2 regions of the Ruminococcus sp. OM04-4AA genome follow, and region 2 is predicted to be linked to the other one. Evidence: a T-box and tRNA genes for the amino acid it is inferred to sense, from the RefSeq annotation. Region 2 holds a T-box; the other holds one or more tRNA genes.

Region 1 (12,141 bases), on a different contig from region 2:
AGACAAGCCGCATCCCGCCAAACTCGCTCTGTTGTTCGAGAATCTGTGTCTGATAATATTGTGCATTTCTTAAAGCAATAACATTCCAGCAATCCGAAAAATTCTCTTCAACAAATACCGCCATCTTCCCTGCATCCATAAATCTTGCATCACGGTCTACAATCCGCTCTTGTGATATATTTCTATATTTATCATTTTTATATTCTTTTCTTGCAGAAAAAAATGCTTCATCAAGCTCGATTTGTTTCTGTTCATAAACAAATCGGAAATCATAAGGATGATAGATTGCTTCTGCCGCCGGCATCAGGAAGGTAAATGGCATCTTCTGCGAATACTGATCCTGTAATGCATGAATCAGAAGATTTCTCATATATCCTCTGCCTCTATATTCTGCCTGCGTGGCAACTCCCACGATATAATCCGATGGGACGACACTTTCCTGTAACTTTACCTGATAAGGGTTCAGCTGCAGCATCGCACGTATCTCATCGTCTTCCTCTATTACATAAATCGTATTGTCTTTTGTCTTGATATAATAGTAATAATCAACAAATTCCTGACTGTCTTCTGAAAATACCTGTTCCCACAAGCTCCTTGTTTTCCAATGCTCTGATTGATCCAGCTTTCGAATCTTCATCTTATTTTCCCGCACAGCATCCACCACATCCTGCAGGCTTCTCCATCACATCCACGCTACTGTAATTCGTAAATTTTTCAATCGCACAGATCGCCTGAGATGAGATTCCTTCGCCGCTTCCGGTAAAGCCAAGGCCCTCTTCTGTTGTAGCCTTTACATTGATCTGATCAACGTCAATTTTAAGCGCTTTCGCCATGTTTTCCCGCATCTGATCAATATGCGGACGCATCTTTGGACGCTGCGCAATGATCGTTGCATCAATATTCTCGATCACATATCCATTCTCTTCCAAAAGTCCGCCTACGTGCTCGAGCAGTTTTATACTGGATGCGCCCTTATATTTTGGATCTGTATCCGGAAAATGAAGGCCAATGTCTCCAAGTGCTGCTGCTCCAAGCAGTGCATCCATTACGGCATGCAGCATAACATCCGCATCTGAATGTCCTAAGAGACCTTTCTCGTAAGGAATCTCAACTCCACCCAGGATCAGTTTTCTTCCTTCAACTAACTTATGAACATCATATCCCATACCTACACGCATAATTATTTCTCCTCAAAATCATTTTCAGCATCTTCTGAAACAGGTTCTTCATTCAGTTCTGCAAAAATATCTACCACTCTTGTGTCTGTCAGTTCTTCTTCCTGAGCTGGAGTTTCTTCAACTGGTGTTCCTTCAGCTTTTATTTCTTCGTCCGGTGTTTCCTCTGATTCTGTTGTAGTCACCGGTTTTTCTACCGATTCTACTTTTTCTTCTGATACTGCTTTTTCCGCTGCTTCGTTTTCTGTTGAATCTGAATCTGCTGTTTTTTCTATAGCTTCAGCCTTGCTGTCTTGCATTGTTTTTTCCTCGGAATCTGCCTTAGACACTGCGTCTTCCAGCTTCTTCCTGTCTTCTTCTGAAAGCATTGTCGGCATTGTATTGTCTGATACTTTTTCGTCTTCCGATACTTCTGTCGTTGCGCTCTCTGTTACCTGTGACATTTCCTTCGCCGCTGCCGCTTCTTCTGCTTTTCGTTTCTGCTCCGCTTTTCTCTTTGCTATCATCTTCGCAATCTGCTTTTTGATATCAATTTCAAACGTTTTGCAGATGGCATTCCCTGCATAAGCAACTCCAACCAGGATAAATACAACTGCCAGTACTGACATAAGTGTCATATTGCTAGGACGCTGCTGGATCATCTCACTTAAGATTCTGATCCCCAGGTAGGTAAGATAACCTCCAAGTACTATTCTGAGCGCATATCCGCTTTTCTTATTCATCTTGTTTCCTCCGTATTTCTGTTATTGGCCACGTTTTAAAATATAAACGAAAGACAACAACTTTTTTCTATATCATTATCTGTTATATTACCACAAGTTGCTCCTTAATACTATTATTTCTTTGCTTGATATAAGCAGTAACCAGTAAATTTGCGTAAAAAAGACTGCGTACTAATTTCTTAAGCACGCAGTCTTCGTCATAGTAGCGGGAACTGGATTTGAACCAGCGACACCACGGGTATGAACCGTGTGCTCTAGCCAACTGAGCTATCCCGCCATATTTAATTAGTATATGGGACCTACAGGGCTCGAACCTGTGACCCTCTGCTTGTAAGGCAGATGCTCTCCCAGCTGAGCTAAGATCCCATATAAGTAGCGGGAACTGGATTTGAACCAGCGACACCACGGGTATGAACCGTGTGCTCTAGCCAACTGAGCTATCCCGCCATATTTAATTAGATATGGGACCTACAGGGCTCGAACCTGTGACCCTCTGCTTGTAAGGCAGATGCTCTCCCAGCTGAGCTAAGATCCCATATTCATATGTCGGCTGCGGCTTCCACTTATGCTTTGTCGCAACCGACTTGATTATTATATACTTAACACCTATCAGATGTCAACAACTTTTTTATTTTATTTTATATTTTATTGTAACTGTTCAGAGCCAACCTCCAAAATGCTACGCATTTCGTCGGTGTACAGTTACCATTTTATTTAAAGTATTTTACACCTGACTCGAAAATCTTAAGATCCTGCTCTCCATAGATATTGATAGCAACATGATCTCCACGTCTCTCTGAGTGAGCCATCTTACCAAGGACACGTCCATCCGGGCTTGTGATACCCTCGATTGCACGGTAAGATCCGTTCACGTTCCACTCTTCGTTCATGCTGATATTTCCTTCCGGATCACAGTACTGTGTTGCCACCTGTCCGTTAGCGAACAGCTTATCAAGCCACTCTTCGCTTGCAACAAATCTTCCTTCACCATGAGATGCCGGGTTTGTATAAACTCCGCCAAGCTGTGCTCCCTGAAGCCATGGGGATTTGTTTGTAACAACCTTTGTATAAACCATCTTAGAGATATGACGTCCGATTGTATTGTATGTCAGTGTCGGAGCATCATCTGTCTGTCCAACGATTTTTCCGTATGGTACAAGTCCGAGCTTGATCAGAGCCTGGAATCCGTTACAGATACCAAGTGCAAGTCCGTCTCTCTCATTCAGAAGTTTTTCAACAGCTTCTTTGATCTTCGCATTCTGGAATGCAGTTGCAAAGAATTTAGCTGAACCATCCGGCTCATCACCGGCACTGAATCCACCTGGGAACATGATCATCTGAGCCTGTCCGATTGCTTTCTCGAACTCGTCTACTGATCCACGGATGTCTTCTGCATCAAGGTTACGGAATACTTTTGTAATAACCTTAGCACCTGCTCTCTCAAATGCACTGGCACTGTCATACTCACAGTTTGTTCCTGGGAATACCGGGATAAATACTGTAGGCTGTCCAATCTTATGGCTGCAAATATGGATATCGGATGTATTGAAGAGCTTCTCTTCAACCTTGGCATCAGAATCTGCTGCTGATTTTGTAGCAAATACTTTCTCAAGTGTTCCTGTCCATGCATCCTGTGCGTCTGCAAGTGCGATCTTCACATCGCCGTAAACAAGTACAGGCTCTTCTGTTACTTCACCGATTTCTGTATAAGTAATTGCGAGTTCTCCAACCTTTCCGTCTTCGACCTCTGCGATAATATCTCCAAATGCAGGAGCAAACAGATCTCTCTTATCTACATTGTGCTCGATTTTGGCACCCATGCGGTTACCAAATGCCATCTTGCTGACTGCTGCCGCAACTCCATGACGATCCAGTGCATATGCAGATACAATTTTTCCGTTCTGTACATCTTCCATGAATTTACCGTACTGATCCATTACTGCATCGTAAACCGGAAGATCATTCTCGTCTCTTTCGATCTTGAGCCATACAAGTTTATTTCCAGCTTTCTTAAGTTCAGGTGTAATAATATCCTGCTCAAGAGCCATATCAACAGCAAAGGATACAAGTGTCGGAGGTACATCGATATCCTGGAATGTTCCTGACATACTGTCTTTTCCTCCGATAGACGGAAGTCCGAAACCAATCTGTGCTGCATAAGCTCCGAGAAGTGCTGCAAATGGCTGGCTCCATCTCTTTGGATCCTCTGTCATTCTGCGGAAGTACTCCTGGAATGTGAAGCGGATCTTTCTATAATCTCCACCTGCTGCCACGATCTTAGCAATTGACTCTGTCACTGCATAAACAGCTCCGTGGTATGGGCTCCAGCTTGACAGATATGGATCAAATCCGTAACTCATCATAGATACACTGTCTGTTGTTCCGTTCAAAACAGGTACTTTCGCTACCATTGCCTGTGTCTCTGTCATCTGGTATTTTCCACCATGTGGCATAAATACGGATCCTGCTCCGATAGAACCGTCGAACATCTCAACAAGTCCTTTCTGAGAGCATACGTTCAGATCAGAGAGCATAGAAAGCCATGTCTCTTTTACATTTCCTACTTCTTTCTTTACAAAAAGGCTGTCCTTCTTAGATGGGATCTCAACCTCAACATTTGTCTCCTGGTGAGCACCGTTTGTATCAAGGAATGCACGGGAGAGATTTACGATTTCTTTTCCTCTCCATACAAGTACAAGTCTTGGCTCCTCTGTTACTACTGCTGCAACTGTTGCCTCTAAGTTTTCTTCCTTCGCATATCCCATGAATTCATCTACATCTTTCGGGTCTACAACAACTGCCATTCTTTCCTGAGACTCAGAGATTGCGATTTCTGTTCCGTCAAGTCCTGCATATTTCTTCGGTACTTTATCAAGTTCAACACGAAGCCCGTCTGCAAGTTCTCCGATTGCTACAGATACACCGCCTGCACCGAAGTCATTACATTTCTTAATCAGATGGCTGACTTCTTCTCTACGGAATAATCTCTGGATCTTACGCTCTGTCGGCGCATTTCCTTTCTGAACTTCTGCACCACAAGTCTCGATAGACTCTTCTGTATGAACCTTAGAAGAACCTGTTGCTCCACCGCAACCATCACGACCTGTACGTCCACCGAGAAGGATGATGATATCTCCCGGGTCGGAGTTCTCACGGATAACCGCGCGTCTTGGAGCTGCTCCAAGTACAGCACCGATCTCCATACGTTTTGCAACATAATCCGGATGATAAATCTCTTTTACAAGTCCTGTAGCAAGACCGATCTGGTTACCATAAGAACTGTATCCATGTGCAGCTTCACGCACAAGTTTCTTCTGAGGAAGTTTTCCTTTCAAAGTTGCATCTGCGGATACAGTCGGATCAGCAGCGCCTGTTACACGCATTGCCTGGTATACATAAGTACGTCCTGACAGTGGGTCACGGATCGCTCCTCCAAGACATGTTGCAGCTCCACCAAATGGTTCGATCTCCGTCGGATGGTTATGTGTCTCATTCTTGAAGTTGATCAGCCACTCTTCTTCTACTCCGTCAACCTTGATCGGAACTACGATACTACATGCATTGATCTCATCAGACTCTTCCTGATCAGCAAGCTTTCCTTCCTTTTTCAGGCGGCGCATAGCCATCAGTGCAAGGTCCATAAGGCAGACAAATTTATCTTCTCTTCCTTTGAAAATCTCGCTGTGATCTTTCAAATATTCTTTATATGTTGCTTCGATTGTCTCTTTGTAGTCGCCTTCATCAAACTTCACATCTTTTAATTCTGTAGAGAATGTTGTATGACGGCAGTGATCTGACCAGTATGTATCAAGAACACGGATCTCTGTCATCGTCGGATCTCTGTGCTCTTCTCCTGCATAATAGTTCTGGATATGCAGGAAATCTTTAAATGTCATTGCCAATCCAAGAGAATCATATAACTCTTTCAATTCTGCTTCCGGCATATCTTTAAAACCGTCAAAAATCTTTACATCTGCCGGCTCATCAAATACTGTCACCAGTGTCTCCGGTTTCTCTGCTGCAGCTTCTCTGGAATCTACCGGGTTGATGCAGTGATTCTTAATTGCCTGCAGTTCTTCGTCTGAAACTCCGCCTTCAATTACATATGTAACTGCTGTACGGATTACAGGAGTTTCATCTTCTTTAATAAAACGGATACACTGCTCTGCAGAATCCGCTCTCTGGTCGAACTGTCCCGGAAGGAACTCTACGGAAAAACATTTATCTGTTTCATTTTTCGGGAATTCTTCTTTATAAAGGAAATCTACCGGCGGCTCTGCGAACACACCATTGCATGCCTTTTCAAATGTTTCTTCTGAAATATTCTCTGCGTCGTAACGAATCAGAACTCGTACATTTGTCACATCCTGAAGTCCAAGATAATGACGGATCTCATGTCTGAGGCCCTTCGCTGCAACAGCAAACTCCGGTTTCTTTTCTACATATACGCGCTTTACATTACTCATATATAATCTCCTCTTTCTGTATTACGTGTTCAAGACACGGTACTACCTTCTTTACATTATCTATTTTTATCCTACCATAGTTTTCTTCATTAGTATAATTAATAAAATTAAACAATCTGATAAGCACCACTAATTGATTGTCGTTTTCTCGTATCTTTCTCGGAGTCAGCAATATTTATTCTACTTTTTTATCTTTTGTGCAACGGATTTTTTTATTCTGTTGTATTTTCCCTTTATTTATCTTATAATAAGATGAATATTTATTAGGAGGTCTAATAAAATGATGGATATAAACTACGAATTATACAAAGTATTTTATCACGTCGCCACCACATTGAATTTCTCAGAGGCATCCAAGCAGCTGTTTATTTCACAGTCTGCTGTCAGCCAGTCGATCAAAACACTCGAACGGAAACTGGATCAGACGCTTTTTATCCGAAGCACAAAGAAAGTCCAGCTCACACCGGAAGGAGAGATTCTCCTGCGCCACATTGAACCGGCCATGAATCTGATCCAGAAAGGTGAGGCTCAGCTTTTAGATGCCGCTTCTACCGGTGGGCAGATCCGCATCGGTGCAAGTGACACGATCTGCAGATATTTCCTTGTTCCATACCTTGAGAAATTCCATAAGACTTTCCCAAATGTACATATTAAAGTTATCAACCAGACTTCTTTAAGATGTACAGAGCTTTTAAAGAACGGACTGGTGGATTTGATTGTTGTCAATTATCCGAACGCAGCGCTCAACAATATTTCCGCCTCTATGAAGATCAAGAATTTCCATGATGTTTTCATTGCCGGAAACAATTATCCTGAATTAAGGGAAAAGAAACTTACACTTGCCGATCTGCTCCACTATCCGATCCTGATGCTGGATAAGAACAGTACGACAAACGAGTTTCTTCATCGCCTGTTCCAGCAGCATCAGCTTGATCTCGTTCCTGAGATCGAACTTACAAGCAATGATCTTCTGATCGATCTTGCAAGAATTGGACTTGGAATTGCATTTATTCCGGATTATTGTCTTTCCGAGAACAAGGATGATATCTTCAAGCTGGATATGGAAGAAGAGATGCCGGAGCGTTCTCTTGTAATTGCTTATAATGAGCAGCTTCCTTTGGCTAAGCCTGCACAGGAATTTTTGAACTATTTTGAAGAACAGTAATCAGGATAGCAACTCCTGAAAAATAATGAGAATCGTTACATGACACAACGCAGTAACTATTTTACTGTTTCCGCATTCAATAACGGTTCTCATTTTTTATCTATCGATTTTTCCAGAATTCTTCCATCTTTTCTTTTATCTCTTTCCGCCCACATACTTCATACTCTTTCCACTCTCTCGGAAAAAGCTGCTGATACTGCCGATTCTGAAATCGATCATCAAGTAAAAGGATAATTCCTCTGTCGTCTTCGGTACGGATCACTCTCCTGCGGACTGAAGTACTTTATTCATTCCGGGATAAAGGTACGCATAATCAAATCCTCGCATCCCTCTCTGATCAAAATAATTTTTCACGATTTCTCTGTCATTACATACCTGTGGAATTCCTGTTCCGACAACGATCACTCCGATCAATCTGTCATGTGTAAGATCGATTCCTTCTGAAAATACACCACCCATCACACAAAATCCAAGCATCGGATGATCTCTTTCTTCTTCAAACATTTCCAAGAATTCTTCTCTCTGATTTTCTGACATAAATTGCGATTGAATTACCAGTTCTACTCCGGATGACCGTTTTTCAAACTCTTCCAAAACATCCTCCATAAACTGATAGGAAGGGAAAAATGCAATGTAGTTTCCATTCTTTCCATCCACTGTGATTCTCAGATACTCGGCAATTTTGCGATACATTTCTGTACCTCTTTGTGTATATTTTGTGCTTGCTTCACTTCCGATCAGAATTTTCCTGTTCTTCTGCGGGAACTTAGATTCAGCATAAACTGCATAATCATCCTTCTCAACAGATAGTAATTGTTTATAGTAATCGATCGGAAGCAATGTTGCCGAGAAAAATATTGTGGAATTCCCAAGTTTTAAATAATGATTCAGATTCTCCGCCGGATTTACACAGAACAACTTTATTTTGAATCTTCCGTTTCCTTCCAGTTCTGTATACTGTATATAATTTTCATCCAACAGTTCATGAATTTCCAAAAACTGCCTTACTTGGAAAAAGAGTTCCATAAACGCATCCGGCTGCTCTGCATGTCCTGCATTCCGTTCTTCTTCAAGATATCTTTCCATTTGAGTCAGAAGATTCATCAGTTTTACTGCAAATGGAGAAACACTTTCCACCAACCGATAATTCTCGCACTCGCGTTTCATCTCAAGCATCAGTTTATTGACAGATTCCAGACTCTTCACAAGTTTTTTATCTCGATCCTTCAGCAGGTTTTTCACCTCCAGAATATCTTCTTTATAGATAGAAGCACTGTACATGTCCCGTCCACGTTCCACGAGGTTGTGTGCTTCATCGATCAGAAACAAATAATCTCCGCTGACATTGTCTGCAAAAAATCGTTTCAAATGTGCCGTCGGATCGAACACATAATTATAATCACAGATCACCCCATCCGCCCATTCTGACAGATCAAGAGATAGTTCAAACGGACATACATGAAAATCTTCTGCCTGTCTTTCAATTGATTCCCGTGTCAGCTTCTTTTGTTTTTCTAACATGTCATAAACTGCATCATTCACCCGGTCAAAATGACCTTTCGCATAAGGACAAGCATCCGGATTGCATTCTGTCTCCTCACAAAAACAGATCTTCTCTTTCGCAGTCAATGTAATTGAACGAAAAGCAAGACCTTTTTCTTCAAGAATAGAAAATGCCTGCTCCGCCACGGTTCTTGTGATCGTCTTTGCTGTCAGATAGAATAATTTATCCCCCAATCCTTCTCCGATTGCTTTCACCGCCGGATACAATACTGCCATCGTCTTTCCGGTTCCTGTTGAGGCCTGGATAAATAATTTCTTCTTGTGATAAATTGTACGATATACGGAAGCTGCCAGGTCAAACTGCCCTTCTCTATATGCGAATGGAAATTCGGTCTGATGAATCGAAGCATCTCTTCTCTTTTCCCACTCAATCTGCAGTTTTGCCCAACGTTCATACTGATGAACCAAATCAAGAAACCATTTTTCTAATTCTTCAAATGTATACTCTTCCCGAAATCTTTTCACATCTTCCGTATCTAGATTACAATAGGTCATCTGAACACTGATCTGCTTTAATCCTTGCTGTCTGGCATAAATATATGCGTAACATTTTGCCTGAGCAAGATGAACCGGCACAGGATGCTCCACTCGATCAAGGGAACGCACAACGCCTTTGATCTCATCTATTATTGTTTTTTCTGATTCAAGGAGAATTCCATCCGCACGTCCTTCCAGTTTTAATTGGAATCCGTCACACGGAAGCTGCAGTTTTAAGGAAACTTCTGCCTGATAGTTTGAGCCCATCATACGCTGGATCTTTCGGTGAAGGCGTCCTCCCATCAGCATCGCATCTTTATCCAGCGTACCTGAAATCCTGTTATCAATGTCACCTTCTTTTAATATGAATTCAACCAGATTCCGAACCGATAACCTGATGATTTTCTCTGTTTCCATTTCATTTGCACTCCAAAATATTATCGTTGTAAAACACATTGTGCCAATCTTTTGACAGATTGGCACGTGAAATACATCTTTTATTTTACTTTACTTCTTTTTCTTTTGCAACGCTTGTTTCTGTATGGGCAACTTCTGCAATTGTTTTCGTAAGTCCTGCAATTCCCTGAATCTCTGAAGGAATGATGATCTTCGTCGCTTTTCCGTCTGCCGCCTTGGCAAATGCCTCCAGACTCTTTAATGTAAGAACAACATCATCTGCTCCGGCATTCTTAATATACTCGATACCTTCTGCTGTAGCCTTCTGTACAGAACGTATCGCTTCTGCCTGTCCCTCTGCTTCTTTGATCCGTTTCTGTTTTTCAGCTTCTGCTTTCAGGATTGCTGCCTGCTTAGATGCCTCTGCCTCCAGGATCACAGATTCCTTTTCTCCTTCTGCAACAAGAATCGTAGACTTCTTCTCTCCTTCTGCACGCAGGATTGCTTCACGGCGTTCACGCTCTGCTTTCATCTGCTTCTCCATCGCATCCTGGATTGCCTTCGGTGGCATGATATTCTTCAGTTCAACACGATTCACCTTGATTCCCCACTCATCTGTTGCAATATCAAGGATCGTACGCATCTTGGAGTTGATCGTCTCACGGGAAGTCAGTGTCTCATCTAATTCCAGATCTCCGATGATATTACGAAGTGTTGTTGCTGTCAGATTCTCGATTGCCGCAATCGGACTTTCTACTCCGTATGCATACTTCTTCGGGTCAGTGATCTGATAGAATACAACCGTATCGATCTGCATGGTAACATTATCCTTCGTGATCACTGCCTGTGGTTCAAAATCAACAACCTGTTCTTTCAAGGAAACTCTTTTTGCCACACGGTCAAGGATCGGCACTTTAAAATGTAATCCTACGCCCCATGTCTCCTTGTATCCGCCAAGTCGCTCCACAACATACGCATGCGCCTGCGGAACGATACGGATATTTGACACAAGAAGCCACACCACGATCATAATAATGATCATCCAAATAATAAGTCCAAATATCATAGCTCTTCCTCCTCACATTTCTCTAAAATCAGTTTCACTCCGGAAATTGCTGCTACTTTGGCAAGCGAATCTTTCTCAATTCTGTCTTTGTCTGACTTGCACCGTGCAGTCCATTCCTTCCCCTGTGCAATTGCAGTACCGGTCTGTGCAAAATTATCAACTGTCTCTGTCACCTTAACAACACTTCCAATCAATTCATCACAATTCGTCTTCACATGATGCGCATTAACATACTTCGCTGCAAAGGGCCTGGTAAAGATCACAAGCACTGCTGAAATAACTACGAATACAGCAATCTGTATCACCATTCCAGCTCCGGCAAGCGAAACTAACAACGCCGCCAGCGCACCGCCCGAAAACCAGATTGAAGTCAGACCAACCGTGGCAAGCTCAATAATCAAAAACACCACCATAAGCCCCAGCCACAAAAAAATCTCCCTCTCCAAAAAATCCGCCCCCTTTCGTTTTTGAATACGCTAAGTATCTCAGTCGATAAATGTCCGTCTTCTTACATACTTTCAAAGGGATGAGGTAGAGCGAGCCGGTGCTCGTGGTAATAGCAGGACTGGTCTTGCGACCATTCTATAAAGTGCTCATTTCCCCATACGAATCCCCTCAAAAACACAAATTACTCACACTCGCGAATCTTCTTTCTAAGTGGCAGTACCATCGCCGGAGATACAGACAATTCATCAAGTCCCATCTTCAGGAACTCTTCTGTCAGTTCAAGGTCTGCTCCAAGTTCTCCACAGATTCCGATCCATTTTCCTTCTGCGTGTGCATTATCTGCTGCCATCTTGATCATAGCAAGTACTGCCGGATGATGTGGATCATAGAACTCATCCAGCGCAAGGTTCTGACGGTCAATCGCCAGCGTATACTGTGTCAGATCATTTGTTCCAACACTGAAGAAATCAACTTCTTTTGCAAGTTCGCGGCTCATCATAACTGATGCCGGAGTCTCGATCATAATACCAAGTTCTACGTCTTCCTTGAATGGAAGTCCTTCTTCTCTCAACTCTGCCTTCACTTCTTCGATGATCTCTTTGATCTTACGAACTTCTTTTACAGAAATAATCATCGGGAACATAATGGAAAGATTTCCATATAC
Region 2 (12,141 bases):
TTTTTGAAGTTAATCTTCCTGGAAGAATGATATTTCTTGCAATTTATGGACTTTTCGGAGGGATTTTTGTTGGTTGCTGGGCAATGGCACTTGCAGAAATATTGAATGTATTTCCCATTTTTATGAGACGGGCAAGGATTGTCCGGTATCTCGCAGTGTTTGTGGTAATGGTTGCATTAGGGAAAGGAATCGGAGCAGGATTGTTTTTTTGGAAGAGATGGTAAACTCTACCGCTTCATTTCTTTCCGCATCCGCTCCAGCACCTTTTTTTCTGTCCTTGACACCTGCACCTGAGACATTCCCATTTTCTTTCCTATCTCAGCCTGCGTCTTTCCTGCAAAATATCTCAGATAAATGATCGTCCGTTCCTTCGCTTCAAGTGTTTCCAGTACTTCTTTTAATACAATCCGGTCAAGCACCTTTTCTTCCTGTCTGTCTTTTTCTTCCAGCTTATCCATCAGAAGAATCTCGCTTCCCTCCTTCTGATGGATCGGCTTATATATGGATTCTACCTCCACTGACGACTCCATTGCCTGGACGATCTCCTCACAATCTATCTGAAGCTCTTCTGATAATTCTTTCAATGTCGGTTCTCTCCCGAGTATCCTGGTCATCTTTTCTCTCGCCTGCAGACTCTTATAGGACAGCTCTCTCAATGAACGACTGACTTTTATCATTCCGTCATCTCTCAAAAAACGTCGGATTTCTCCGGATATCATTGGAACAGCATAGGTTGAAAACTGTACTTCATAAGAAAGATCAAATTTATCAATTGCCTTAAGCAGTCCAATGCTTCCAATCTGAAACAAGTCTTCCGGTTCTGCACCTCTTCCGTAAAATCGCTTTACTACGCACCAGATAAGACCTATATTTTTCTCGACAAGTTCTTCTCTCGCTTTTTTATCTCCGTCATGTGACTTTCTGATTAAAGCGATTGTGTCGTCCATATTCTGCTCCCTTTACCTATTGTCTTAGTCATTTTTACACTGGTTCCTTCCCCTACCTTGGACTCTACTTCCACACTATCCATAAATGCTTCCATAAAAGAAAATCCCATTCCTGACCGATCATCCTCCGGTTTTGTTGTAAACATCGGTTCCATTGCTTTTTCTACATTTGCAATACCTTTCCCACGGTCCGATATTTCTACTGTAAAAAGCTGGTTTTCTATACTACAGTGTATCCTTACTGTCTCTACTCGCTGTTCATATCCGTGGATAATCGCATTCGTTACAGCTTCTGACACTGCAGTCTTCACATCTGCCACTTCTTCCACCGTTGGATTAAGTTGTGTCAAAAAGGATGCTACTGATACTCTGGCAAATCCCTCATTTTCTGATCTGCTGTCAAAACGGATCTCCATCTCATTATTCTGTGTATTACTCGCCTCCATCAATCTTCCCCCTCATAAATCTGCATAATCTTTGTTGCTCCTGAAAATGTAAGAATCTTCCGGATTCTTTCGTTCGTATGTACCGCCCAGACTTCTCCTCCGATCAGACTAACGGTCTTATACCTCCCCATAATGATTCCAATTCCTGAACTATCCATAAAATCTGTCCTGTCAAAGTCAAAGATCACATATCTGATATGATTTCTGCTGATCACTGCATCCGCTTCTTTCCTGATTTCATCTGCATTATGATGGTCTACCTCTCTTGGAAGATAGATCGTCAGACAATTTTCCTGTACCTGATATCTCATATATTTTCATGCCTCCTGCTTTTCTCATTTTCCATTTAATTACCTGAATCCGTACGCTAAAAAAGGATATGCTTCTTCGCATATCCTTTTCCTTCGTAATCTTATTCGTTATCCTCTGTATTGTCAGAATTATCGGAATTTCCATTATCCTGAGAATTATCATAGCTATTGGAGTTATCAGAATTTTCTGAGTCCTCTGATACTGAACTACTATCTGAACTTGTATCTGCACTGGCATCTCCATTCAGAATTGCAAGCTGCTTTTTCGCATCCTCAATATATCTGGAATTATTATAAGTATCTACCATCTTCTGATACCAGGTCTTTGCATTCTCTGTATCACCTTTTCCCTGATAAGCCTGTGCCAGACGATAAATAGCCTGTCCATCATTATAACTTTCGTCCATCTTCACAACCTTCGTCAGGTACTCAATCGCCTGATCATAGTCCTCTGATTCCAGTGAATCTACACCGGCTGCATATCTTCTCTTGCATGCTGTTGGGAAAATAGAATCAGAAAGTGTATCATACATCTCTTTTCCACTGTCTCCAAGAGAATCTCTTGTAATCTCAAGCAGCGCGTCTGCCATATCCGTATAACTATATTTTCCGGAACGGCTCTGACTTGAAACCTGAAGCAGTTTCTCATAGCTGTCAGATGTTGCCTTTGCCTGATCAACTGCTTTCTGTGCCTCGTCTCCGGCTGTTCGATACTGATCCAGTGTTCTTGTCTGGGCACTCACCTGTGCTTCCAGTGTGTTGATCTGTTCACTGTATGCACGCATCTGATTATTCAACTTCTCCGAGCGGTTCTGATTCACCGCCGGAGCAACAAGAAACCAGATCAAAGCAGCACCAAGAACCATTCCGATCAATATATTGGCAAATGCAAGCTGCTGTGCCATGTCCCGGATCTTAGAACGTTTTGGCTGAATGATCGTCTCATTTCCAAGACTATATTCTACTGCTGCACTTTTTGGTTTCCGGAAACTTCTCTCTGCATCCTTCCCGTGTCTGCCACGCTGTTTTGTGACTTCTCTTAGATAGGTCAGTGTCAGTTCATTTGTTGTATCTAATTTCTTTGCTTCTATAAGAATCTGTCTTGCCTTTGTATTCTGATTCATCTGTATATAGATCAGAGCCAGAAGCTGATACGCCTTCAAAAATGTCGGATGAGACGCGATCACCTGTTTCAACTGGATGATCGCAAGATCTTCCCCGTTCTGCTGACAGTAAACCAGACACTGGTTAAACTTCTTAATCGCCTGATTCAGTGATTCTAGTTCATTCGCTGAATTCTGTACTTTTTTAATATAATAATCCGCAATATTATCTCTTGGGCACAGATTCTTACTGATGATCCACTCCACAAGAGCTTCTGAAACTTCCCCTATGCCATAATACACAAGACCTAAAAGATTCCGCGCCGCAATATTCTCCCTATTATACTGCAGGCTCTGCTGCAAGGAAACAATTGCCCCGGACATATCTCTCACCTGGGCTTTGCGCAGTCCATCATTGTACCAGGAATTTGACTGATACATGATCTTCTTTGTGTAATCCATTTATACCCACCACTATCTTTCTATCTTCTCACCGTTTTTTCTTTCTTTGCCATAACCTCTTTTACGATGTCCTGCATATCTGTCAGATCTTCCTTGTAAACAGCTTCCTCAATCTGGTCCACCTCGAGACTTGGCTTGAATTTTCTAAGTTCTTCTTCATAATTAAGCATCTGCAATCAAACCTCCCCACATCCGCTTAAAGATTCCTGTATGATCTCTTTGATCATTCCTGTCAGGTAAAGAGAACCGAGACAATATACCGTTCTTCTCCCCTGAATCCGCAATACATACTGCATTGCCTCTTTGACAGATTCAATCACAGTCACCGGCTGTTCTGTATATTTCCGGAACAGTTCACCTAGAATGTGTGCGTCTGTCGCACGATCACCATCGATCAATGTTACTACATATTCTTCCGCATCAGCATGTTTGCATAGATACGAAATCATTTCTTCATATTCTTTATCTTTTACCGCCGAAAATAAAATAATATTTCCATCTGGATTCTTCGGCACACTTCTTACAAATGCCTGAATAGCACTCACATTATGCGCTCCGTCAACGTATACTTTTGGAAGAATCTCTTCCATTCTTCCTGCCCATTTCACCCTGGCAAGTGCTATTCTCCACTCTTGTGGATGACCGTTTTCTTTGAAAAGATAACGCATCACTTCCATCGCAAGCAGTGCATTCCCCGGCTGATAGGTTCCAATATTATTTAATTTCCACGTGGTAGTTCCATAATAAGCACTTGCGCAGGAAAATGCAATATGTTTATCTTCAATTCCGAGAATTTCGTACGCATCTTTCCCTATTTTTTTACAGAAACAGCCTTCTTTTTCTGCTGTTTTTTCAATTACAGAGTCACTTCCCGGTGCTGTCTGTGCAAAAAACACCGGAACTTCCGGCCGGATGATTCCTGCTTTCTCTCCCGCAATCTGTTCCACTGTATCACCAAGATATTCCATATGATCCAGACCGATCGATGTGATCACGCAGGCGACCGGTTCTACAGAACTTGTTGCATCCAGCCGACCTCCAAGTCCTGTCTCAAGGACAATGTATTCCATTCCTGCTCTGTCATAAGCTTTCATCGCCATTGCAAATAAAAATTCGAAAAATGTCGGATGCTCCAATCCTGCATCCTGCATCCTGCGGACAGCCTGCATAGTCTCTTCAAATACTTCGCAGAAATCCTCATCACTGATCTGCTTTCCGTTCAGAACGATCCGTTCATTCATTTTCACCAGATGCGGTGAAGTAAACAATCCGGTGCTTTTTCCTTCTGCCCGGAGCATCGCATCTAGATAAGCGCATACAGAACCTTTTCCATTCGTTCCCGCTACATGAATGATCTTCTTTCCATTCTGTGGATTTCCCAAAAACAGAAGCATCTCTCTGGTATGATCCAGAGAGTGCTTTCTTGTAAATCTTGGAATTTCTTCTATATAGGTTACGATTTCCTTATAGGTCATTTTTTCTTTTCTTCCTTTTGTTCTACAAAGGCCTGTCTTCCATTCTCAACATCCGTATCCTGGTCTGTCACTTCTACAAGCTGGCCTCCTGTATATTCATAAGTCTTCGATGTACGGAAGATTGTATTGCTTGAACCGCACTGTGCAACCATGATCTGATCGCCATCTTTGATTTCTGACTCTTTCAGATCCAATCTTGTATTGTTCAGGAATTTTGTTGTCTGCTTCTCTCCGTTGATATAAACCTTACTTTGTTTTGTAAAGTTCTCTCCGTAAATGCTATAAGTTCCTTTCAGCTGCTCCACAACACTGGTGATCGTCGCATCCTTTACCCCCATGACCATATGTCCTTCTGTGATCGGAGCTCCACTGTCCTTGTATACATACTGTTTTCCGTACATGATATCATACTGGAGTAATTCCAGATCAGCAAGATAATTCTTTGTCTGTCTTCTCTGCTGATGGTAATTGAAAATAGTTCCTGTATGAATATCCAAACGATCAAAGACATCTGCCATAATCTGGTAAGCAGCGATATTCCCGTCTTTCTTTTCCAGTCCAATGTTGTCCCAGATAACATAATTCGTATTGTACAGATATTTTCCTTTCAGATCTTTCGCTTCCAGACCAAGTGTCGGGAGATGGTCTCCGTAGAATACGAGCACTGTCGGTTCCCCTCTCTGCTCGATTGCATCAATCAGCTGTCCGACGAACTTGTCCATCTCATGAACTTCATTTACATAGTACTCCCATGCATTTCTCTTACCTTCATCTTCCACTCCGGTCACTTTGATCTCTGGATTTTCCAAGGTTGGCTCTGTCGGATAATCTCCATGTCCCTGCACACTGATTGTACATACAAAATCTGTTCCGTCTGTTGTATCCAGAGACTCCATGATGTTCGGAACAAGAATATCGTCTGTCGCCCATCCCTTCGGCGTCGTCTTTAAGATATTCATAAATTCCTTACTTGTATAATGGTCAAATCCCATGTTGTTGTATACTTTGGCACGACTGTAGAAATTACCGCCGTTGTTGTGAAGTGCTTCTGCACCATACCCAAGAGATGCAAGTGCACTCGCCGCACTCTCAAGAGGTGTCGTCTTCACATAAGTCTTGTATGGATACTCTCCCGGTCCGAAGAAACGCATATTCATTCCGGTAAGCACCTCGAACTCTGTATTCGCTGTACCTGCTCCAACAGATGGAACTTTAAAATATCCGGAAGAATAGTCAGCATAAAGCTTTCTGAGATTTGGGATCGGATCCTCGGAAAATCTCAGCCATTCTACCTCTGTCGGATCGAAATAAGATTCCAGCTGGACAAACATGATATTCGGCAGCTCCTCTTTCGAACGGCTTGTCTCACTCACGTTAAGGCATCCATCCTTGTTGATCTCCGCCATCGTCTCTTCGCTGTAACCGGCCGCTGATTGATTCCTGTATTAAATAAACTTGCTGCGAAACAATATGGGAATCCATAGTCTTCGTAAGCAAATGCGATATTTCCAAAATAATTTGAGATCACTCTCTTGTCGATTGCAACATCAGTAAGCCCTACATAGGCAAATCCGGATGCCACAACAGCGATCACTGCAATAATGCGGTGCATCTTTCCAGTATACTGCCCACCGCGGCGCCACATGGAAATCACCCACAAAACAACAGCTGCGATTCCAATGGTAAGCATCACGATCTCAAAGCCATTAAAATAATTGCTTGTCAGTTCCAAGGCATCTGACAGAACTTTCAAGTCCTGTGCATTGAACGGTGTCACTCGCTTCAGGAGCAGATACCCGTTACATGCTCCCAAAAACAGCCAGAATACACTGAGAAGAATTCTGACAAACACTCGTCTGCGGAACAGATAAACAATCATAAATGTTGCGAAAATTAAAAATGCGTTAAACAGAAACACGAGCGGTGTTCCTGTCATGTAGCTCCATGCTTCAAAAAAGGAATGCCTTGAGATCATCTCAATCAAAAAATTTAAAACACAGGCCAGCAGATAATGAAGGACAAGTGAAAATCTGTTCATCCACTTATAAACCGGCTGCATCTTTTTCGCAAATTTACTGTTTCTTCTCTGTTCCAGGATTCTCTGGCGTCTTGCTTTTTTCTCCTGATAGTGTCTCTTGATATCTTCCGGTTTCAGATTTTTGACCTTTGTAAAAAATCCTTTGATATCTGGTTTTTTAATATGAATCCGCTTCATCTATAACCTCTTTCTTATAGGCAAAATGCACGGCATGGGATCTTAGCTCCTTTCTGCCGTGCGACTTTTTGCCGTCTAATACCTGATACTGTGTCTAAACTGCTGTTTACAGTTTCCTGCTTTTTTGCAGCTTTTCTCCCCCCACAGTTATCTGAGACTATCGATTCTCTCTTTTACCTGCTCAAGCATCTTTGTATATTTCTCAAGTTTATCACGCTCAGCCTGAACTTTATCTGCAGGTGCTTTGCTTGTGAATCTTTCATTTGCAAGCATTCCCTGTGCTCTCTTTATCTCGCTGTTGAGTCTCTCTTCCTCTTTCTTCAGTCTTTCTCTCTCCTGCTCGAAGTCTACAAGGTCTTCCAGCGGCAGGTAAACTGTTGCTCCCGGAACAACGATAGATACTGCATCATCAGCAACATCTTTCTTCTCATAGTGAAGAATAATATCGTTTGCCAGCATCAACGGTTTTACAGATTCCTTGAATACTTCAAGTGCTGTAAGCAGTTTGGAATCACTGCTGATGATGTAAACTTTTGTACGTTTGTTATTCGGAACATTCATCTCAGCACGCATATTTCTGATTCCGCGTGTGATTGCTTTTACATGCTTCATAACTTCTGTAGCATATGGGAACTCCCAATCCTCTCTGTATACCGGCCAGCTTGACATCATCAGTGACTCTTCCTCCGGTACAAGTGCTCCATAAATCTCTTCTGTGATAAATGGCATAAATGGATGAAGAAGCTTCAGTGCCTGTCCAAGTACTGTCTTAAGTACCCACAGAGCACAGTTTGCGGACTGTGAATCTTCCTCCGCATGGTAGATACGATATTTTGCGATCTCTACATACCAGTCACAGAACTCATCCCAAATAAAGTCATGAACTTTCTGAACTGCGATACCGAGTTCGAACTTATCCATGTTCTCTGTCATTTCTTTTGTCAGGCTGTTTACCTTGGAAAGGATCCATCTATCTGCTGGTTTCAGCAGGAAGTCTTCCGGTTCTTCTACAACGTTCTTCTCCATGTTCATCATGATAAATCTTGATGCATTCCATACTTTGTTTGCAAAATTACGGCTTGCCTCAACACGCTCGTTGTAAAAGCGCATATCGTTACCAGGTGCATTTCCTGTGATCAGTGTCAATCTCAGGGCATCTGCACCGTACTTGTCGATGATCTCAAGCGGATCGATACCATTTCCAAGAGACTTACTCATCTTACGTCCCTGAGAGTCTCTTACAAGACCGTGGATCAGTACTGTGTTAAACGGAGCTTTTCCTGTATGCTCATATCCTGAGAATACCATACGGATTACCCAGAAGAAGATGATATCATATCCAGTTACAAGAACGTCTGTCGGATAGAAGTAGTCAAGATCTTCTGTCTTCTCCGGCCATCCAAGTGTGGAGAACGGCCACAACGCGGAAGAGAACCATGTATCAAGTGTATCTTCATCCTGTGTGAAATGTGTACATCCACAGTGTGGGCATTTCTCCGGTGCTTCTTTCGCAACTACAAATTCACCGCACTCATCACAGTAATAAGCCGGAATTCTGTGTCCCCACCATATCTGACGGGAGATACACCAGTCTTTGATATTCTCAAGCCAGTGAAGGTAAATCTTGTCAAAACGCTCCGGTACGAAACGAAGTTCACCAGTCTTCAGTGCGTTGATCGCCGGTTTTGCAAGCTCATCCATCTTTACAAACCACTGCTGTTTGATCAGCGGCTCAACGGTTGTACCACAACGATCATGTGTTCCTACTGCATGCATGTGCGGAACAACCTTTACAAGGTATCCCTGCTCATCAAGATCTGCTACGATTGCCTTTCTGGCCTCGTAACGATCCATTCCTGCGTATTTTCCACCCTTCTCGTTAATTGTCGCATCATCGTTCATGATGTTGATCTCCGGAAGGTTGTGACGCTTTCCTACCTCGAAGTCGTTCGGGTCATGTGCCGGTGTGATCTTAACAGCACCTGTTCCGAATTCTTTGTCTACATAATAATCCGCAACGATCGGGATCTCACGGTTTACAAGTGGAAGGATTGCCATCTTTCCTACGATATCTTTGTATCTCTCATCATCCGGGTGAACAGCAATTGCTGTATCTCCAAGTAATGTCTCCGGACGTGTTGTTGCGATTTCAAGGAAACGGTCTGTTCCGGCGATCGGGTACTTGATGTGCCAGAAGTTTCCGTCCTGATCCTCATGCTCTACCTCTGCGTCTGACAGAGATGTCTTACATTTCGGACACCAGTTGATGATTCTGGATCCTTTATAAATATATCCCTTGTTGTATAAGTTGATGAATACTTCTTCTACAGCTTTGGAACATCCCTCGTCCATTGTGAAACGCTCTCTGTCCCAGTCACAGGAAATACCAAGCTTCTTCAGCTGATTCTCGATTGTTCCTGCGTACTCTTCTTTCCACTGCCAGGTTCTCTCAAGGAATCCCTCACGTCCGAGTTCTTTCTTGTCGATTCCCTCTTCTTTGAGCTGATTTGTAACCTTAACCTCTGTAGAGATTGCTGCATGGTCTGTTCCCGGGATCCACAGTGCGTTATATCCTTCCATTCTCTTGTAACGGATCAGAATATCCTGCAGTGTATTGTCAAGTGCATGTCCCATATGCAGCTTTCCTGTAATATTCGGAGGCGGCATTACTGTTGTAAATGGTTTCTTACTTCTGTCTACTTCAGCATGAAAATACTTGTTCTCACACCATCTCTCATAGAGTTTCTCTTCGATCTGTTTCGGATCGTAAGTCTTTGCGAGTTCTTTGCTCATGATTGTTCTCCTTTTTCCACATATTATGTTAATTTTGTAGTTGTTTTCCACAATCTCATTGTTTTAAAAGTGGATATCTCTTTCTTCTATAACTAGAAAACGCCCTCTACTTCACGTAAAGGGCGAAAATCTCGCGGTACCACCTTATTTATATATGTAAGAACTTATTACTGTTTGTATTAACCTTGTTCTTTACATATACATCTCTTCGTTCTGTAACGTGAACGACTCCGGGAACTCCTATCCAACCTCTTCGACCTTTCAGAATTCCGACTCCGAAGCTACCTTCCATCATCCTTTTTCCAAACCGTCTCACAGCCAGATCCTCTTAGCAATCTGAACGGTTCTCTCTGTGGGAAGTAATGATGTACTCCTCTTCTTCAACACCTGTATCTTTACATAGTTGTTAAATACTTTTTAACTGTTACTACTATAGCTGTCAAAGGCTGATTTGTCAAGGGATTTCCCTTTCTTTAAGAAATCTTAAAATATCATAACCACAGCCGGAAGTCCAGCCATATCTTCTTAACCTTGCTCTTTTAGAAGTAAATGTTGCAACATCCCTGCAATATCATACCCGTAGTTCTCTCCTGTCGCCCAACCGGCTCCTTCCGGGTTCTCTTTCTGTCCCAGCCATTGTACATAAGGTGCGGAAGCTTTTTTCACATATTCATAACGGTTATCCACGCAAGTCTGATTCAGCGGTTCATCTGTCGCATAGGCCTTCAGATGCTGTATCTGTGCCCGCACTCCTGTTCTGACATCCGGATAAGAATTTCCCGGCACTCCTCCCCCGGTTGTTCCTATTCCGGCAAAATTGAACTGTTCAATACTTACATCACCGCCAAACTGAAGAAATCCAGTCTCTTTCATTGCCTGGGTAAATGCAACCTCTGCCCGGATGTCTTCTGCCTCTGCTTCTTCACAGTAGATCTGGCAGAATGTTTCTATGGTATCTGCTCCACCTTTTGCCAGTTCTTCCGACGGATATTCGTATCCCGATTGATTGAAATAATCTGCAAGCTCATCCACCGTAACAACACTCTCCCCCATAACCGGATACTGCCCGGCCGGAGAACACATCTGTGCTGTTATTGCTACGCTGTCAGTCTGTGCAACTTCTTCTATCGAATCTGTTGCCTCTTCCGCAACTCCTTCCTTTTCGTTTTGTATGTCAGAATCTGATTTCTGTTCTACTTCTGACTGTTTCATAACATTATTTTTCTGGTTCTGAGGAATCATTCCGTTTCTTCCTGCCATTGCCAGAATCACTACCAGAAAAACTCCCATTGCTGCTTCTATATAAATAGGTAATCTCATTTCACGCTTCCTGTCCATTTCTCAGGTATTTGATATAGTATATACAACAATTCTTTCAGATAACACTCAATTAATATACTATAAAAAGAGAACATTCTTCCGTAGCTTTACCGGCTACAGAAGAACATTCTCTTACACATGATATTTTGAAGTTGCAGACGATCTCGGCGAGGCTGGATACCGGCATTCATCTCCATCCAAGGAGAAATCTATACGTGGTGGATATGTAATGCCACTTGAAGCATCAAGTATCGACACTCTCTTTTCCCGCAGCAAGCTCTTGCAAATCAAATGCAAGAGGAGGCGGATGACTGCTGCTTGGCTTAATCATTTAAGTTGAAATTGTACACTAGAACCACTTACAACAATATTTCCTTCTTTCAAATTTTTATTAAGGAATTTGTATGCCCATGGTTGCAAATTATATGCAAAGGAATTCCAATTACTAATATTCGAAGAGAGATAGATAACATGTTTACTTGTTAATCCAGCTCCTCGCCCATCACTCATATCGATATAGGCGGTATTTCGAAAAACATTACTTTCTCGATCGTAAAATTTTTCGACTAAAAACCCCATCTCATCGGCTGACATTACATTTTTCAAATAATTCTTTCCTATTTTTTCCGGATTATGGAATTTGAAAAATATCTTCTCACTGACCCATGTAATAAAACTAAAAATATAGAAGGCGGCAATGATTATGAGCCCGACACTGATATAAGTTTGATAAGTTTCACGAAATTCCACAATGCTAAATTTCATAGCATAGTCTTGTGGCATATATGTAATTATAATCCCTGCAATAAATAATACTGCACAGATTTCTTTGAGTTTCATCTTTTCTATTATGGTTTTGATTACGCTCATGCTCCCAAATATCACCTCTTTAACCAAGCATCTGAGCATATGCTTCGAGTCTATTCTTTGCTTCCTTTACTCTGTCTTTTGCACTTTCCAAAGAAACATTTGCTTTTTTAAGGCTTTCCTCGGCTTTTATTTTTTGTTTATCTGTTTTCGCTTCAGACAGCTTCTGTGCCCACATCAAAACTCTATCTTCGCATTTTTT

Evidence for each region. A T-box is a leader RNA that pairs with one kind of tRNA and senses whether it is charged. The one in region 2 lies ahead of DXB52_RS01600 (valine--tRNA ligase), so its partner is inferred to be a tRNA-Val.
Region 1: it has a tRNA-Val gene. The T-box ahead of DXB52_RS01600 (valine--tRNA ligase) is inferred to sense a tRNA for this amino acid. The anticodon was not compared.

Annotation. Positions count from the first base shown of each region.
Region 1 covers NZ_QTZH01000001.1:142,938-155,078, reverse strand. The annotation lists gene DXB52_RS00685 (GNAT family N-acetyltransferase) at 1-637, opposite strand, end outside; gene ispF (2-C-methyl-D-erythritol 2,4-cyclodiphosphate synthase) at 639-1,178, opposite strand; gene DXB52_RS00675 (hypothetical protein) at 1,181-1,897, opposite strand; tRNA gene DXB52_RS00670 (tRNA-Met) at 2,101-2,174, opposite strand; tRNA gene DXB52_RS00665 (tRNA-Val) at 2,191-2,263, opposite strand; tRNA gene DXB52_RS00660 (tRNA-Met) at 2,271-2,344, opposite strand; tRNA gene DXB52_RS00655 (tRNA-Val) at 2,360-2,432, opposite strand; gene DXB52_RS00650 (phosphoribosylformylglycinamidine synthase) at 2,608-6,363, opposite strand; gene DXB52_RS00645 (LysR family transcriptional regulator) at 6,647-7,528, shown strand; partial or broken gene DXB52_RS00640 (ATP-dependent DNA helicase) at 7,629-9,586, opposite strand; gene DXB52_RS00635 (SPFH domain-containing protein) at 10,071-11,030, opposite strand; gene DXB52_RS00630 (NfeD family protein) at 11,027-11,476, opposite strand; gene ptsP (phosphoenolpyruvate--protein phosphotransferase) at 11,659-12,141, opposite strand, start outside.
Region 2 covers NZ_QTZH01000002.1:149,018-161,158, reverse strand. The annotation lists gene DXB52_RS01635 (stage V sporulation protein AB) at 1-224, shown strand, start outside; gene sigF (RNA polymerase sporulation sigma factor SigF) at 228-947, opposite strand; gene spoIIAB (anti-sigma F factor) at 926-1,393, opposite strand; gene DXB52_RS01620 (STAS domain-containing protein) at 1,393-1,704, opposite strand; gene DXB52_RS01615 (tetratricopeptide repeat protein) at 1,806-3,269, opposite strand; gene DXB52_RS16075 (hypothetical protein) at 3,290-3,439, opposite strand; gene DXB52_RS01610 (bifunctional folylpolyglutamate synthase/dihydrofolate synthase) at 3,446-4,744, opposite strand; gene DXB52_RS16495 (LTA synthase family protein) at 4,741-6,150, opposite strand; gene DXB52_RS16490 (hypothetical protein) at 6,114-6,959, opposite strand; gene DXB52_RS01600 (valine--tRNA ligase) at 7,107-9,752, opposite strand; T-box leader at 9,868-10,145, opposite strand; gene DXB52_RS01595 (glucosaminidase domain-containing protein) at 10,278-11,072, opposite strand; gene DXB52_RS01590 (super-infection exclusion protein B) at 11,400-11,942, opposite strand; gene DXB52_RS01585 (NgoBV family restriction endonuclease) at 11,962-12,141, opposite strand, start outside.